Regions from separate parts of the Vibrio sp. QJM3NY_21 genome, predicted to be linked through region 1. Evidence: predicted binding sites of a transcription regulator. Region 1 holds the regulator's gene; each other region holds the start of a gene.
The links. The regulator PurR, encoded in region 1, represses purine synthesis genes. The targets are predictions, from matches to a motif close to TNANGNAAACGTTTNCNTNA.
Positions count from the first base shown of each region.

Region 2: the regulator PurR is predicted to act here: its motif matches at 1,272-1,291, upstream of folD (bifunctional methylenetetrahydrofolate dehydrogenase/methenyltetrahydrofolate cyclohydrolase FolD).
Region 3: the regulator PurR is predicted to act here: its motif matches at 1,568-1,587, upstream of purL (phosphoribosylformylglycinamidine synthase).

Region 1 is NZ_CM173513.1:2,328,025-2,330,294, forward strand. It holds gene torD (molecular chaperone TorD) at 1-486, shown strand, start outside; gene purR (HTH-type transcriptional repressor PurR) at 803-1,807, shown strand; cyclic di-GMP riboswitch class I at 1,978-2,063, shown strand; gene AC3CID_RS10255 (TfoX/Sxy family DNA transformation protein) at 2,191-2,270, shown strand, end outside.
Region 2 is NZ_CM173513.1:2,552,243-2,554,512, reverse strand. It holds gene AC3CID_RS11210 (cation:proton antiporter) at 1-166, shown strand, start outside; gene folD (bifunctional methylenetetrahydrofolate dehydrogenase/methenyltetrahydrofolate cyclohydrolase FolD) at 337-1,194, opposite strand; tRNA gene AC3CID_RS11200 (tRNA-Arg) at 1,405-1,481, shown strand; gene AC3CID_RS11195 (GNAT family N-acetyltransferase) at 1,595-2,098, opposite strand.
Region 3 is NZ_CM173513.1:726,720-728,989, reverse strand. It holds gene purL (phosphoribosylformylglycinamidine synthase) at 1-1,393, opposite strand, end outside; gene mltF (membrane-bound lytic murein transglycosylase MltF) at 1,723-2,270, shown strand, end outside.

The sequences.
Region 1 (2,270 bases):
GCGATCGATAGCCTAGTGGATGCGCTAAACCGCCTACAAACGCGTGAGGATGCTCAACTAGAATTGTCTGCTGACTTCTGTGACTTATTCTTAAAAACAGATAAGCATGGCGCACTTCCTTACGCTTCTATGTATATCGGTGAGACTGGCCTTTTGAATGATAAGCCAGCAAAAGATATGGAAGAGATCATGGCCAAGCACAACTTAGTGGTGAACCAAGACCTAAAAGAACCAGCTGACCACATCGCTATCGCACTCGACTTCCTTGGCAACTTGATCATCCGTTCTAATGAAACGGAACTTGAAGAAGAGCTAGAAAAATCGTTCATTGTTCAACAGCAATTTATCGAGCAACAACTTCTTACTTGGGTACCAAAGTTCAACGTTAAATGTCATGACGTTGACGAATTCGGTTTCTACGCTTCAGTCTCATCTCTGCTACTTGCATTCTGCAAATTGGACACCCAATACCTTGCTGGTGAATAAGCTTATTGGATGACTCGTTAAATAAATTCAGAAGAATGTGACAATTCACCCGGATTTCCGGGTGAATTTTATTGCGAGTAATTTCTAGTCAGTCTAAAATTGTGACCGCAAACGATAAAATATGAAACATTCACGAAATGCTATGCTTATTATAGTTTTGAGCATTTCGGTGTTAAGACAAGCCGCTCAATAGCGGTTTTTTGTTTTTTAGCACTTTAGTACCCAAAGAGCCCTACAAATTTAAGCTCTTAGTTAGGTAGCTTAACGGCTACTTCATTCCGTACTTTGGGAAAGTAGCTTCTAATAGGATAAAACCATGGCCACTATAAAAGATGTCGCTCGCTTAGCAGGCGTATCAACAACAACCGTTTCTCACGTAATCAACAAAACTCGCTTTGTTGCAGAAGCGACGCAAGAAAAAGTAAATAAAGCCGTAGACGAACTGAACTATGCACCAAGTGCCGTTGCTCGTAGTTTGAAGTGCAATACAACCCGCACTATCGGCATGCTAGTTACTCAATCAACTAACCTATTCTTCTCTGAAGTTATCGATGGTGTTGAAAGCTACTGCTACCGTCAAGGTTACACTTTGATTCTGTGTAATACGGGCGGTATCTATGAGAAGCAACGTGACTACATTCGAATGCTTGCAGAGAAACGTGTAGATGGCATCTTAGTTATGTGTTCTGACCTAACTGAAGAGCTAAGAGGCATGTTAGACCGTCACGCTGACATTCCTAAAGTGATTATGGATTGGGGCCCTGAGAGTTCTCAAGCAGATAAGATCATCGACAACTCTGAGGAAGGTGGTTACCTAGCGACCAAATACCTCATTGAGCACGGTCACTCCAAGATTGCTTGTTTAAGTGGCCACTTAGACAAAGCGGCATGTGTTGAACGCATCGCGGGTTACAAACGCGCACTCAACGAAGCTAAGATTGCTACCGATGATAACATGATCATTGAAGGTAACTTCGAGTGTGATACTGCGGTTCTTGCTGCAGAGAAAATCATTAAGATGGTAGATCGCCCAACGGCCGTATTCTGTTTTAACGACACGATGGCACTCGGCCTAATGAGCAGATTGCAAGAGAAAGGAATTCGTATCCCTGAAGATATTTCAGTGATCGGCTATGACAACATCGAGTTGGCTGAATACTTCTCTCCGCCGTTAACAACGGTTCACCAACCCAAACGTCGTGTTGGTAAGAACGCTTTCGAAATTTTGTTAGAACGCATTAAAGATAAAGACCATGAAAAGCGTGTGTTCGAAATGCACCCTGAAATTGTTGAGCGAAGCACAGTTAAAACGTTAAATTAATTGATAAATTCAGTTTAATATAATTAAGCGCACCTTTAGGTGCGCTTTTTTTATCAACAACATGAATGAACCTGGTATCATACTGGAAAGATCATTAATTGAAGCAATATCACATTTTGAAATAACAAGTGTGAGCCTCATTCAACAAAAACTTTATTCTATTCAATCAGTCACGCACAGGGCAAATCACTTGAAAGAGTGAGACGCAAAGCTTCCGGCCTAAACCACTCGTTGGTATGGTAGCGGGGTTACCGATGGCAAAATGCAGTAACTACTAATAATTTAGTAATTTACGGCTAATTGACAATTTAATTGCAACATTTTGCTAATCTCTCGGACCTGCTTATTTGGTGGCGTAGTTCAAATACACCGAGATAAATAACATGGATAAACCGATACTAAAGGATTCAATGAAATTATTTGAATCCCTAGGAAAAATAAAATCACGCTCGATGTTTGGTGG
Region 2 (2,270 bases), 220 kb from region 1:
CGCGCTGTATCCTAAAGCGATTCCACTTGGCGTGATTAATGATGGTGATTTTCGCTTAGTGACACAAGGTTCTGAATTGGAAAAACTCATATCAACGGAGTGTCAGGTCATTAGTTTATTGCCGCCTTCGGAAGAGATTGAAGGTATCGATACTCCAGATAAGTAGCGAGTGCTCTGTATTTAAAGCGAGTCGCTTTGTATCAAAAACGAATAGCTCAGTATCAAAAAAGCCGCAACGTTTTCACGCTGCGGCTTTCTAATTTTGCTCTAGCTTATTTTACTCTAGGGCGAGGCAATTCATGCCACTGGTATTACTACCTAAGCTGTCATTGCCGACTATTTCGAGTGAAATTGCTCACAAGCGATCATTGTATTCTCGATTAGGCTCGCCACTGTCATTGGACCTACACCACCCGGTACTGGTGTGATGAAGCTTGCGCTTTCTTTAGCCACATCGTATTCAACGTCGCCAACGAGCTTGCCAGATTCCAAACGGTTGATACCAACATCGACCACAACAGCACCTTTCTTAATCCAAACACCAGGAATGAAGTTAGGCTTACCAACGGCAACCACAACAACGTCTGCTTGACGTACGTGACCTTCAAGGTCTTTGGTGAAGCGGTGGCATGTTGTTGTCGTACAACCTGCTAGAAGCAGTTCTAGAGTCATTGGGCGACCAACAATGTTTGATGCGCCAACAACAACTGCGTGCTTGCCGCGTAAATCGATGTTGTAACGGTCAAGCAGCGTGATGATGCCTTTAGGCGTACAAGAGCGTAGCTTAGGCATACGCTGAGCCAAACGGCCTACGTTGTATGGGTGGAAGCCATCAACGTCTTTTTCAGGTGTGATACGCTCAAGAACGTGAGTAGTATCGATACCAGCAGGCAAAGGCAGTTGAACTAGAATGCCATCAATCTCTGGGTCTTCGTTGAGTTGATCGACTAGCGTTAGCAATTCATGTTCGGTGGCAGTTGCTGGTAAATCAAAAGATTTCGAGACGAAACCAACTTCTTCACACGCTTTGCGTTTACTGCCAACGTAAACCTGAGATGCCGGGTCTTCACCCACTAAAACAACCGCTAGGCCCGGAGCACGCAATCCAGCTTGAGTACGAGCTTTTACACGTGCCGCTACTTCAGAGCGAACTGTTTGAGAAATTAGCTTTCCATCAATATTTTGAGCAGTCATGAATTTCCTTAGTATTGATATTCAAGTTAGTGGCTGATGTTTTGGCGCATTATTCCAGAAAATCTTTTTGATTACCATCAAGCAAACGTTTGCTTTGTTCTATTTTCCAACACTTATAATCTTATTGCCCTTTTTTTACTCACTTGGATCAGAATGTTAGATAAAGCCGTTGCTTTACTGATTCGAATTCGTATAATCCTTTCCTGTAGCGCGCCCTTAGCTCAGCTGGATAGAGCACCTCCCTTCTAAGGAGGTGGTCGAAGGTTCGAATCCTTCAGGGCGTACCACTATTTAAAGAAACCCGATAACTCCCTGAGTTGTCGGGTTTTTTGCATTTCAGAACGACTTAATCTTTCAATACCATGTTGTGTCTTTAGATGTCTTTGTCTTGCAGCTTTTGCTAAACGGCAACGAGCTGTGGGGTATATCTAAGGCCTAGCATACTGCATCCATCTTCCAAGTAACGATCGGTCACTACGTCGAAACCGAACTTACCATAATAGTCTTTAAGATGAGCTTGTGCCGAAATAAAAATTGAGCAATCAGGGTAAATCTTCCGAGTGGCATCAAAACTCACTTGCATGAGCTGGTTACCTATCTGTTTACCTCGGTATTCTTTCGCTACGATCACTCGCCCGATACAAACATCATCTGCATCAGAATCGAGCAAAGGGAGAACATCTACGGGGTATCCAAGCTTCTGAGCCATAATTCGGCTGTAAGCTACTAGACATTCGTTCTCATAGCCCATGACGTGATAAGTCTCTGGATGGTTATCTTTGCCGTCTAGGTCACTATAGGGTGTGTTCATATCCACGATAAAAATATCGACTCTTTGCTGCAAGAAATCATAGAGCTCTTGAACAGACAGGTCCGCAAATTTTTTAACTTTCCACTCGATCATCACTTTTCTCCTAATTATTTTGGGCTACAACATAGAGAGTATTCAAACCGAGTTCATTAACCTTTGTTAACTGGACATGAAACTATTCAAAATCACCACTTTAAAGCGCCACTCATTTTCCCTCGTTATTCATTTCATTCGGCTTATGTAATAGAAAGTTAAAATTGTTCGT
Region 3 (2,270 bases), 1.6 Mb from region 1:
CTTCAGAAGAAGAACCCGAATCCATTGAAGATGCAGCACCGCCACCAAGGCCGATGTTCATTGCTGGACCGCCAAGAACGATTAGGCTTGCACCTACTGGGATCTCTTTCTTCTGAACATGATCATCACGAATGTTACCTAGACCACCAGCCAGCATGATTGGCTTGTGGTAACCACGTACTTCTTCACCTGCGTGAGAGTTTACTTTCTCTTCGTAAGTACGGAAGTAACCTAGTAGGTTTGGACGACCAAATTCGTTGTTGAATGCTGCGCCACCAAGAGGGCCTTCAAGCATGATATCAAGCGCAGTCACGATACGGCTTGGCTTACCAAAGTCCGTTTCCCACGGTTGAACAAAATTAGGAATTTTTAAGTTAGATACAGAGAAAGCAACCAGACCCGCTTTTGGCTTACCACCAATACCTGTCGCGCCTTCATCGCGGATTTCGCCGCCTGAACCTGTTGACGCGCCCGGCCATGGAGAGATTGCCGTTGGGTGGTTGTGCGTTTCAACTTTCATCAAGATGTGTGTTTTCTCTTGGTGATAGTTGTACTGACGAGTTTCTGGATCTGGAAAGAAACGACCGACTTCAGAACCTGTCATTACCGCTGCGTTATCTTTATAAGCAGACAGAACGTGTTCTGGTGTCGTTTCAAAGGTGTTCTTAATCATCTTGAACAATGATTTTTCTTGCTTAACGCCATCGATAGTCCAATCAGCGTTAAAGATCTTGTGACGACAGTGCTCTGAGTTCGCTTGTGCAAACATCATTAGCTCGATGTCAGTCGGGTTACGACCTAGCTTCTCAGTGAAGCTTTCAAGAAGGTAATCAATCTCATCTTCTGCAAGAGCTAGACCTAGGGTAACGTTTGCTTTTTCAAGCGCTTTACGTCCGCCAGTTAGTAGGTCAACTTCCGCATAAGGAGCAGGCTCAGCAACAGTGAACAGTGCCGCTGCTGATTCGAAGTCAGTGAAAACCACTTCCATCATACGGTCGTGCAGAATTGCTTTCAGCTCAACAAGTTGAAGCTCAGAAAGTTCAGAAGAGGTTTCAATGTAGAAAGCAGTACCGCGCTCTAGACGTGACACTTTAGCCAGTCCGCAGTTGTGTGCGATATCTGTTGATTTTGAAGACCAAGGCGAGATAGTGCCTGGACGTGGCGTTGCAAGCAGCAATAAACCTTCAGGTTCATGCTCTTCAATCGTTGGACCGTAAGTCAGTAGCTTTTCTAGCTTCTCAACTTCAGACTCATCTAGGTCTGCCGTTAGATCAGCAAAGTGGGCAAACTCAGCGTAAATACCTGTTACAGGTAAGCTTAATTCACGACAAAGCTCTAAAAGCTTGTTAACACGAAACTCAGATAGAGCTGGGGAGCCACGCAAAATTCTCATGTGCTTACGTCTCTTATGCAGTTGATTAAGGTAGTATTGGAATAAATTCAGTGGGTTATAGGAACAACCTAACTGTTTTCTTCGAAGCTATTCCCGAAGGTTGCCAAACCTATGCCGATTCCACCTCTTCAATGCGAGCGCATTATAAAGCATTTCTTTTTGTGACGTAACACCAAAAGCAACCGTTTGCGTTATTTTTTTTATCTTTCTGTGTAAATGGTACTTTTGCTGCATTTATCACCACTTTTACAACTGTTTAAATAAACCTGCTTTGCCAGCCTTGCGGGGTTTGGTATAAAGGGGCTTCCACTTTTCGAGATTTCATTTTGATGCCTAAATTTACGCTCATCTTTTCGTCTAAGTTTCTTCTGCTCGCTATTGCCCTATTTGGGTTGGCTGGATGCCAGATTGAATCTGAACCTAAAAGTGTCCTTGAGCAGATACGAGAGCGTGGCGTTCTTCGTGTCGGCACCCTGAATAACCAACTCTCTTATTACATCGGTCCAGATGGTCCTGCTGGCTTGGATTACGAGTTAGCTCGCGAGTTTGCAGAAGAACTTGGTGTAAAGCTTGAGGTTAAACCCGCTTACCGTCTATCCGGCCTATTTCCGGCGTTAAAGAAAGGCGAGATCGATCTTATCGCAACGGGGTTAACACAAAACAGCAACCTGACACGTGCCTATCGCGCTGCGCCTGCTTATTACTATGTAAGCCAACAAGTCGTGTACAAAAAAGGTCAGTGGCGACCAAGAAACCTTGAGCAACTGATCAGGTTTGAGAATGAGCGTCAGGCTGATTTCGTAAAAGCACAAACTGAACCAGAAGAGGTAGCGTCTACTGACACATTGACGCCATCTTTGGTTGTAGTGAAAGACTC